3 regions of the Mesorhizobium sp. M2A.F.Ca.ET.039.01.1.1 genome follow, and region 3 is predicted to be linked to each of the others. Evidence: predicted binding sites of a transcription regulator. Region 3 holds the regulator's gene; each other region holds the start of a gene.
The links. Region 3 encodes HrcA, which represses chaperone genes, less so after heat shock. Its sites were predicted from a motif close to GTTAGCACTCNCNNNNNGNGAGTGCTAAC; they were not measured.
Positions count from the first base shown of each region.

Region 1: the regulator HrcA is predicted to act here: its motif matches at 1,860-1,888, upstream of groES (co-chaperone GroES).
Region 2: the regulator HrcA is predicted to act here: its motif matches at 1,957-1,985, upstream of groES (co-chaperone GroES).

Region 1 covers NZ_RZRY01000424.1:1,191-4,464, forward strand. The annotation lists gene groL (chaperonin GroEL) at 1-1,517, opposite strand, end outside; gene groES (co-chaperone GroES) at 1,552-1,839, opposite strand; gene EOA24_RS25770 (hypothetical protein) at 2,040-2,279, opposite strand; gene EOA24_RS25775 (NAD(P)H-dependent oxidoreductase) at 2,743-3,159, shown strand; partial or broken gene EOA24_RS25780 (LLM class flavin-dependent oxidoreductase) at 3,235-3,274, shown strand, end outside.
Region 2 covers NZ_RZRY01000320.1:1,004-4,277, reverse strand. The annotation lists gene EOA24_RS22195 (SDR family oxidoreductase) at 1-89, shown strand, start outside; gene EOA24_RS22190 (hypothetical protein) at 97-912, opposite strand; gene EOA24_RS22185 (class I SAM-dependent methyltransferase) at 1,020-1,820, shown strand; gene groES (co-chaperone GroES) at 2,050-2,346, shown strand; gene groL (chaperonin GroEL) at 2,409-3,274, shown strand, end outside.
Region 3 covers NZ_RZRY01000120.1:4,925-8,198, reverse strand. The annotation lists gene EOA24_RS12240 (VOC family protein) at 1-392, opposite strand, end outside; gene rph (ribonuclease PH) at 577-1,293, opposite strand; gene hrcA (heat-inducible transcriptional repressor HrcA) at 1,440-2,537, shown strand; gene EOA24_RS12220 (hypothetical protein) at 2,736-2,933, shown strand; gene EOA24_RS12215 (sorbosone dehydrogenase family protein) at 3,051-3,274, shown strand, end outside.

The DNA.
Region 1 (3,274 bases), on a different contig from region 3:
TGCAGGGCCGTGCGCACGACCTTTGCCGGATCGAGAATGCCCGCCTTGAGCAGATCCACATAGGTCTCGTTCTGGGCGTCGAAGCCGAAGGTCGGCGACTTATTCTCGAGGATCTTGCCGACCACGACCGAGCCCTCCACGCCGGCATTGTCGGCAATCTGCCTGACCGGTGCCTCGAGCGCCCGCAACACGATGCTGATGCCGGCCTGGATGTCGGCATTGCCGTTCTTCAAGGCTTGCACCGCGGACTTGGCGCGCAAAAGCGCCACGCCGCCGCCGGGCACGACGCCTTCGGCGATCGCCGCCCGGGTCGCGTTCAGCGCGTCGTCCACACGGTCCTTCTTTTCCTTGACCTCGACTTCGGTCGCGCCGCCGACACGAATGACGGCAACACCCCCGGCAAGCTTGGCCAACCGCTCCTGCAGCTTCTCGCGGTCATAGTCGGAGGTGGTCTCTTCGATCTGCTGCTTGATCTGGGCTATGCGGGCCTTGATCTCGCTCTTCTTGCCGGCGCCATCGACCACGGTGGTGTTTTCCTTGTCGATCCGGACCTTCTTGGTGCGGCCGAGTTGGGCCAGGGTCACGCTTTCGAGCTTGATGCCCAAATCCTCGGAAATGACCTGGCCGCCGGTGACGATGGCGATGTCCTCGAGCAAAGCCTTACGCCGATCACCGAACCCAGGCGCCTTGACGGCCGCGATTTTCAGCCCGCCACGCAGCTTGTTCACCACCAGCGTGGCGAGCGCCTCGCCTTCGACGTCCTCGGCGATGACGAGCAGCGGCTTGCCGGTCTGCACGACCGCTTCCAGGATCGGCAGCAGCGGCTGCAGCGAACCGAGCTTCTTCTCGAAGATCAGCACGTAAGGTTCGTCGAATTCCACGACGAGCTTCTCCGCGTTGGTGACGAAGTACGGCGACAGATAGCCCCGATCGAATTGCAGGCCTTCGACGACGTCGAGCTCGGTCTCGAAGCTCTTCGCCTCCTCGACGGTGATGACACCTTCGTTGCCGACCTTCTCAACCGCCGTGGCGATGATCCGGCCTATTTCCGAGGCGCCGTTCGCCGAAACGGTGCCGACCTGCGCCACCTCTTCCGACGAGGCGACCTTGCGGGCGCGCTTCTTAATATCGGCGATGGCGGCGGCCACAGCGAGATCGATGCCGCGCTTCAGATCCTGCGGATTAAGACCGGCGGCGACGTATTTCGCGCCCTCCTTGACGATCGCCTGAGCCAGAACCGTCGCGGTCGTGGTGCCGTCGCCGGCAAGATCATTGGTCTTGGAAGCAACCTCGCGCAGCAGCTGCGCGCCGAGATTCTCGAACTTGTCCTCGAGCTCGATTTCCTTGGCGACGGTGACGCCATCCTTGGTGATGCGCGGCGCGCCGAAGGATTTGTCGATGACGACGTTGCGACCCTTGGGTCCCAGCGTGACCTTCACGGCGTTGGCGAGGATGTCCACGCCGCGCAGCAGGCGGTCTCGGGCATCGGTTGAAAATTTCACGTCCTTGGCGGCCATGACTATTGTCTCCTGTAATTGTCTCGGGAAAGTGTCAGGCGATAACGCCGAAAATGTCGGATTCCTTGGCGATCAGCAGATCCTGCCCGCCAATCTTGACTTCGGTGCCGGACCATTTGCCGAACAGCACGCGATCGCCGGCCTTGACGTCCAGCGGAATGAGCTTGCCCGTCTCGTCGCGGCTGCCGGGGCCGACCGAAACAACTTCGCCTTCCTGCGGTTTTTCCTTGGCGGTATCGGGAATGATGATGCCGCCCGCTGTCTTTTCTTCGCTTTCGATCCGGCGGATCACCACCCGATCATGCAAGGGTTTGAAACCCATGGCATATCTCCATTGCTAAACTTGGCACTCTCCTCATCGAAGTGCTGATAAGTTGTAGCGAAGGCCGCGAAATCGAAGCAAAGACGTTCTTTGCTTTCTTGGAAAGATTTGGAGCACGCCTTTGCCGGCGTCTTTCATCTTGGCGCACGGGACCATCGAGGGACGCAACCGGGCACGTCCGGATCGGCACGTGACCGCCTTCAGACGCCTACGCAAACAATCTCTTCGGCAGAAAAGGCTTCAGTGCTGAGGACAGCCCTTTCGACAGGTTTGCCGTACCCGACCTTTTGCCAGTACCCGGCGCGCGGTCGGGCGATGTCAAAGAGATCGCAAGCCACGGCGACGTGCTGGTCGCGCACGTTGAGTTCGCGAGCGATCTCGGTCATCGGCTTCGACCACACAAGCTCGAAGAGGGCGGCGCGGCTCAGTTTATGCATCATCAACTCCCGGCATCATCGGCCTTTGGCCTCTGCCCGTAAATCTGTAGTCGACGAACAACTATTGTAGCCCGCAGCTGCGTTTGGAAAATACCAAGCCAACCTAAAGACGCGGGCAAACCCGCACAAAGCTTGTCACTGACAGTCGCAGACGGAGAAGATCGGTAGCGCGTGATTTCGTCGGACACATCACACCGACAAAATCGAGTTCTGAGGTCGATCCTTCAGCAGGCGCTGGCTTCACTCTGTCTCATCTCGCCGGCACAACCTGGCGGCTCGCCTTGATCGCCGCCCACCCGATGCTTCCAGTCAGCATCGAATGACCCCATCATAGCCGACATTCCGCAAACTCCATCCGATTGGCGGCTTCTTTTTGAAATCTGCTCCCTCTCTTAATTCGACCAAGTCGATAGAGTTTGGTGGGTACAGACCGTTATGAGGGGGGCCGGCAAATGTCGAGAAGTTCGTGCTAGGAATATCGGGTAATCTTACTCTCCCTTCGAAGACAATGGGGTTTGTTGACCACATAGTCGGACAAGTAGCGAAGAAGATTGGCGCATCCTCAGCTACTTTCGACATCCAGGATTTAGGCCCTTACTTTGCGCGCTCCAAGCGGCTTGGTGACCTTGACCTTTCGGCCCGAAACATCGTCGAGCAATTGTCGAGCGCCGCTGTCCTGGTGGTCGGCTCGCCGACGTTCAAAGGCAGCTACACTGGACTGTTCAAGCATTTCTTCGATCTGCTGGAGCCATCCTCGCTTAAAGGAAAGCCAATTATTCTTGCGGCGACTAGGCATCGTGCGGCCGAAAAGGACGGCGCCGGCAACTTGTTAGCCACGCCGCCAAAATCCACGCCGATCGTCCGCTCCGGTAAAGCGCCGTGATCCTCGTGAATTGTCATCGTTGCTGAAAGGAGACTGAAGGTGAGCAAGGTTGGGAAGCTGCGGCTTGGCGCCTTCATGTATCCAGCTGGCCACCATGTGGCGGCATGGCGCCACC
Region 2 (3,274 bases), on a different contig from region 3:
TCGGGCCGATGATCGCCTCGCTGCTCTCCGACGACAATCGCTGGGTCAACGCCCAGCGGATCGAAGTATCGGGCGGCATGAATATCTGAGGTTCGCCTAAGTTACCTGGCGGATCAGTCCTTCGAAGCCGTCGGCGAGATTTGAATTGCCGGCGGCGAGGAAGGCGGACAGGTTGCGGACGCGGCCGGGCGTCTTGTTGGCGTCAAGCAGAAGGGCCTTGCCTTCATGCATGACGAAATCGAATTTGCCGTAGTCGAAGCCGAGATCGCGCCGTAGCGCGCGAAGCTCGTCGGGAACCGGAACCGGCTCTCGTCGGATCGTATCTTCGCCTTTGACCAGGTTCTGCGGCGAGACATGCCGGGTACAACGCTCGCGTTCTCCGCAAAACAGCCAGAAGCGGGCGCCAAAGCCGTCAGGCTCGGGCTCGGGAACAAACTTTTCCACCACGAGATCCTTGCGGTCGAACACCGCCGGGGGAACTTCCGCAAGCGAGCCGTGGATGCGGTAGCGATCGAGCAGCCTGGCATCGGGAAACGGCTCCGGCCTGCCGGCGCGCCGCGATCGCCGATTGAGCGTCTGCTCCCGCGTTCCCAGATTGTTGAGGCTGCTCTTGACGATGACTGGGCCTCGCCAGCTGTGATCCCTGTCGATCACCGCGCCGCTGACGCGACGCTTCGAGATATCGGCGGCGCCGATGTTGAGGCAGAAGGGATAAGTGCGCGCGTATTCGACATATTCGGGTGGCGTCACGGTCGCGTCGACATGGAGTATCGCGATATCCGCCTCTGGCCTGGCCGACGTGCCCGCAACAATGCGAACGGAATGTCCCCGGCGCTTCAACTCCTCCAGGAGATCGAAGAGCATGTAGGGGCTGTCGCGGCGCAGCAACGGCCCGCGACGGCGTTCAAACACGTCAAACTCATGCGTGATAACCGCAATACGTGCCATCCGCCCCCCGGCTTGGTTTCTTAAGCGTCCTCGATTATGCGTTCTAACACAATCGTACGGGCGGGTTTGTGATGACAGAGCATTGGAATGCAATTCGCAGGCATTGGCAGTTGCTGGGGTCGCCGCTCAGGCCGCCGCCGGAAGTCGTCGAGGCCTATAACCGCGAACTCGACCTCGCTCGATCGCACGTCGTGATGTTCGGCGTGACGCCGGAGCTCGCCGGGCTTGGCGCCAGGATGACGGCGGTCGACGAGTCGGCCGACATGATCGCCGGCATCTGGCCGGGCGATACCGAAAGGCGCAAGGCGGTACGCGGCGACTGGTTCGATCCGCCGATGTCTGACGCAAGCGTCGATGCGCTGATCGGCGACGGATGCCTCACTGTCATCGGCGGGGCGGATGCGAGGCAAGCGCTGTTTTCAGCCATCGCGCGCGTTCTGAAAGCAGACGGGCGCGCCGGCATCAGGCTGTACGCTTCCCCCGAGACACGCGACGATCCGCGGGATGTCCGCGCCCTCGCGTTGGCCGGCGGCGTCTCGACCTTTCACGACCTCAAATGGCGGGTGGCCATGACCGCGGTCGCCGGCGCGCCGGACTACGTCATACCGGTGACGGGAATTCTCGAGCAATTCGAAGCGATGTTTCCCGACCGCGACGAACTTTCGACACGCACGGGATGGGAGTTGCCGGTGATCGGCACCGTCGACGTCTACCGTAACTCATCCGTCATCTACAATTTTGCGCCGGTAAGCGCGCTTGTCGAGGAAGCCAAGGTATTTTTCGACGACGTCGACGTTGCCTCGACCGGCACATACGGGCTCGCCGAACGCTGCCCGCTGCTGGTGCTGCGAGCGCCGAAGCGCCGGGACTGACGGGTGGGATTGCTCGTCGGTGTCCCGCGACAGCAGGCGCTTTTCATGGTGACGTTTCGCCTGAGAAAAATTTCGCGCCGCTTGCCCCTTTCGCGCGCCTTGACTCTGGCAAGGCGCCGGCCTATCTCAGCGCCACGTTAGCACTCGCCTTTGGTGAGTGCTAACTCATATCCGGCGGCCTCGCCGGATGGAGGAACAGTTCTCACCGTTCTCACTCGAGGAAGACAACATGGCAAAGTCCAAGTTCCGCCCGCTTCATGACCGCGTGGTCGTTCGCCGGGTCGAATCCGAATCCAAGACCGCCGGCGGGATCATCATCCCGGACACGGCTAAGGAGAAGCCGCAGGAAGGCGAGATCATCGCCGTCGGCTCCGGCGCCCGCGACGAGAGCGGCAAGCTGGTGCCCCTGGACGTCAAGGCCGGCGACCGCATCCTGTTCGGCAAGTGGTCGGGCACTGAAGTCAAGCTCAATGGCGAAGACCTTCTGATCATGAAGGAATCCGACATCATGGGCATCATCGGCTGAATTTCGGCCTCTCCATCAACTGAGTTTTCGGGCTCTTCCCGAGCCCCTGTCAGGAGCTAACCATGGCTGCAAAAGACGTAAAATTCTCCCGCGACGCCCGTGAGCGCATGCTGCGCGGTGTCAACATCCTCGCCGACGCGGTGAAGGTGACCCTCGGACCGAAGGGCCGCAACGTCGTCATCGACAAGTCGTTCGGCGCCCCGCGCATCACCAAGGACGGCGTCACCGTCGCCAAGGAGATCGAGCTTGAGGACAAGTTCGAGAACATGGGCGCCCAGATGGTCCGCGAAGTCGCTTCGAAGACCAACGACATCGCCGGCGACGGCACGACCACCGCTACCGTTCTCGCCCAGGCGATCGTGCAGGAGGGCAACAAGGCCGTTGCCGCTGGCATGAACCCGATGGACCTCAAGCGCGGCATCGACCTCGCCGTCGGTGAAGTCGTCGCCGCTCTTGGCAAGGCCGCCAAGAAGATCAAGACCTCCGAGGAAGTCGCCCAGGTCGGCACGATCTCGGCCAATGGCGACGAGTCGGTCGGCAAGATGATCGCGGAAGCGATGCAGAAGGTCGGCAACGAAGGCGTCATCACCGTCGAGGAAGCCAAGACCGCCGAGACCGAGCTGGAAGTCGTCGAAGGCATGCAGTTCGACCGCGGCTATCTCTCGCCCTACTTCGTCACCAACGCCGACAAGATGGTCGCCGATCTGGAAGACGCCTACATCCTGCTGCACGAGAAGAAGCTCTCCAACCTGCAGGCAATGCTGCCGGTCCTGGAAGCTGTCGTTCAGACCTCGAAGCCCCTGCTCATCATCTCGGAAGACGTCGAAGGCGAGGCCCTGGCCACGCTGGTCGTCAACAAGCTGCGCGGTGGCCTGAAGATCGCCGCCGTCAAGGCTCCGGGCTTCGGTGACCGCCGCAAGGCCATGCT
Region 3 (3,274 bases):
GGCTCGGCGAACTCGATCGAATTGCCCGAAGGGTCGCGGATATAGATCGAGTGCCCGCCTTGCGGCCATTCGAAGTCGCTTTCGATGGCGATGTTGTTCGCGGCGAGATGCTTGCGCCATGCGGCGATTTCGTCGGCGGTAGCCGCAAAGCAGAGATGCCCCTCGCCGGCCGTGCCATGCGGCGGCACTTTCAGCCGGGCGTCAGGCGCCGGAGGGATTTTGGTCGCCTCGGCGTTGAAGAGAAGCAATACGCCGTCACCGCAACGGAAGAAGACATGGCGCCCCTCGACCTTGCCCAGTGGCTCGAGGCCGATGATGTCGCGGTAGAAGGTTTCGGCGGCAGCCAAATTGGTGACGTAGAGAGCTGATTCCAAAATTGCAGAGGGTATCACGAGGCCCCCCTCTCTGCCCTGCCGGGCATCTCCCCCTCAAGGGGGGAGATTGGCAGCTTTGTCGTAGGCACCCATTCTGCAACGCCGGTGATTGGCGAAAGCCGCGGCGAAATCCAATCTCCCCCCTTGAGGGGGAGATGGCCGGCAGGCCAGAGAGGGGGGCCTAGGCTCGGCATTGGAAACCCTACGCCACCGCCATCTGCTGCAGGCTCACCAGCCGCGAAATGCCCTTCTTGGCCAGTCCCATCAGCGCCGCGAACTGCTCCTCGGAGAAAGGCTCGCCTTCGGCCGTGCCCTGGATCTCGACGATGCCGCCCTTGCCGGTCATGACGAAATTGGCGTCGGTGCCGGCTGAGGAATCCTCGAGATAATCGAGGTCGATGACCGGCTGGCCGTCATGGATGCCGCAGGAGATCGCCGCGACATGGTCCTTGAGCACCTTGGCGACGCTGACCATCTGGCGCGCTTCCATCCAGCGCAGGCAGTCGTAGAGCGCCACCCAGCCGCCGGTGATCGAGGCGGTGCGGGTGCCGCCATCGGCCTGGATCACGTCGCAGTCGACGGTGATCTGCTGTTCGCCCAGCGCCTGCAGGTCGACCACGGCGCGCAAGCTCCGGCCGATCAGCCGCTGGATCTCCAGCGTGCGGCCGCCCTGCTTGCCGGCGGAGGCCTCGCGCCGCATGCGCTCGCCGGTCGAGCGCGGCAGCATGCCGTATTCGGCCGTCACCCAGCCCTTGCCGGAATTGCGCATCCAGGCCGGCACCTTTTCCTCAAGGCTCGCGGTGCACAGGACATGCGTGTCGCCGAACTTCACCAGGCACGAGCCTTCGGCATGCTTGGACACGCCGCGCTCGAAGGAGATGGCGCGCATTTCGTCGGCTTGGCGTTTGGAGGGGCGCATCGAGGCTCTTTCTGTTTTTCCCGGATTCGTTGGCGGCTTGTAGACGCATGCAGTCTCTCGCGCAAAGGAAAAGGGGCGAGAGCCGGGGCGGGTTGCGCGGGCCGACCGGGAGTCTATATCTTTCCGGTAGGAGGTTTCTCGCCGGAATGAACAGACCAGTCGATCCGACGTCGCAGTCGCCCGGGCTTCAGTCGCCGGTACTTCAGTCACTCGACATGCGCTCGCGCGATATTTTCCGGCGGATTGTCGATTCCTATCTGCGCGACGGCGAGCCGGTCGGCTCGCGCAGCCTGTCGCGCATCCTGCCCTCCTCGCTGTCGCCGGCCACCATCCGCAACGTGATGAGCGACCTCGAGCATCTCGGCCTGATCTATGCGCCGCATGTTTCCGCCGGGCGGCTCCCGACCCAGACGGGCCTGCGCTTCTTTGTCGACGCCTTCATGGAGCTCGGCGACCTTTCAGACGACGAGCGCCGCATCATCGAGGCGCAGGTGCGCGCCTCGGGCTCCGGCGCAACGCTGGAGCATATGCTGACCGAGGCCAGCCAGATGCTGTCCGGCATGTCGCGCGGCGCCGGCCTCGTGCTCGCCTCCAAGAACGAGGTGGCGCTGAAGCACATCGAATTCATCCAGCTCGAGCCGACCAAGGCGCTGGCCGTGCTGGTGTCGCAGAACGGCGATGTCGAGAACCGCGTCGTCGACCTGCCCGTCGGCACCACCGTGTCGCAACTGCACGAGGCGTCCAATTTCCTCAACGCCCATATCCGGGGCCGCACGCTTGCCGAGGCGCGCGCCGAGATCGCCCGCATCAAGGATGAGACCAAATCCGCTCTCGACACGCTGTCGCAGGATCTTGTCGAGAAGGGGCTGGCGGTCTGGGCCGGCGCCGAAAGCGGCCTGCCGGCGCGTCTCATCGTGCGCGGCCGTGCCAACCTGCTGGAAAATGTCACCGCCCAGGCCGATCTCGAACTGCTGCGCCATCTGTTCGAGGATCTGGAGACGCAGGACGGGCTGCTGCAGCTGCTCGACCTAGCCGAGGAAGGGCCGGGCGTGCGCATCTTCATCGGCTCGGAGAACAAGCTGTTCTCGCTGTCCGGCTCGTCGCTGGTCGTCGCGCCCTATCGCGACAAGGACGCCCGCGTCATCGGCGCGCTTGGCGTCATCGGGCCGACGCGGCTGAATTACGCCCGCATCGTGCCGATGGTTGACTATACGGCACAACTGATTTCGCGCATGCTCCGCTAGGTTTATCGATATTCAGGTGAGGCCGGCCTGCGAATGACGGCTTCCTGCCCTTCCGGTGCTCACGTACTTTAAGTACGCTCCGCTCGGGTTCTCGGAAGCCACCTTGTCTGGCCGCTTCGCGCCCGTCTTCGACTCCGGCTCGGCCTGACCTGAATCTTGCCGCACCTAGGGTCGCACCAGCTGCAGAGGGAGAAAAAAATGGCGTTGGAAGCTATCAAGGCCCAGATCGACCTCCTGCTTCAGGAAATGATCAACCAGCCCGAGGACGATCACGAGATCCAGGAGCAGCTGCGCGAGAAATTGCGGGAGCTCCGCGCCATGGGCCTGCCCTTGCCGGCCGATCTCGTCGAGCTGGAAAAGCGCCTCGACGACGACCTGGATGCCGAGGAGACCTAAGCTCCGGCGCTCCGTCAAATCCGCGTGCGCAAGCTTCTCTTTTCGGTCGTTTGCCCAATATGTCCTGCTCGGAGCGCCTGACCGAGCGAGGCGCATTGGCAGACGACGGAGAACAGCATGATACGGATCGCCGGCCTTGCGGGCACTGCCTTGATTCTCGCCACCGGTGCCTTTGCGCAGCAGGCCCCCTTGCTCAGCGGCGAAAAGGCCTTCGGCGACTGGAAAGCCGATCGTCCGGGCGTGCGCCGGCTGCTGAAGCCGCAGGATCAGCCGAAACCCAATGTGGCGGAGTCCGCCGCCAATGGCGGCGGCGTCACCGATCGCCCGGAGGACGCGAAGCC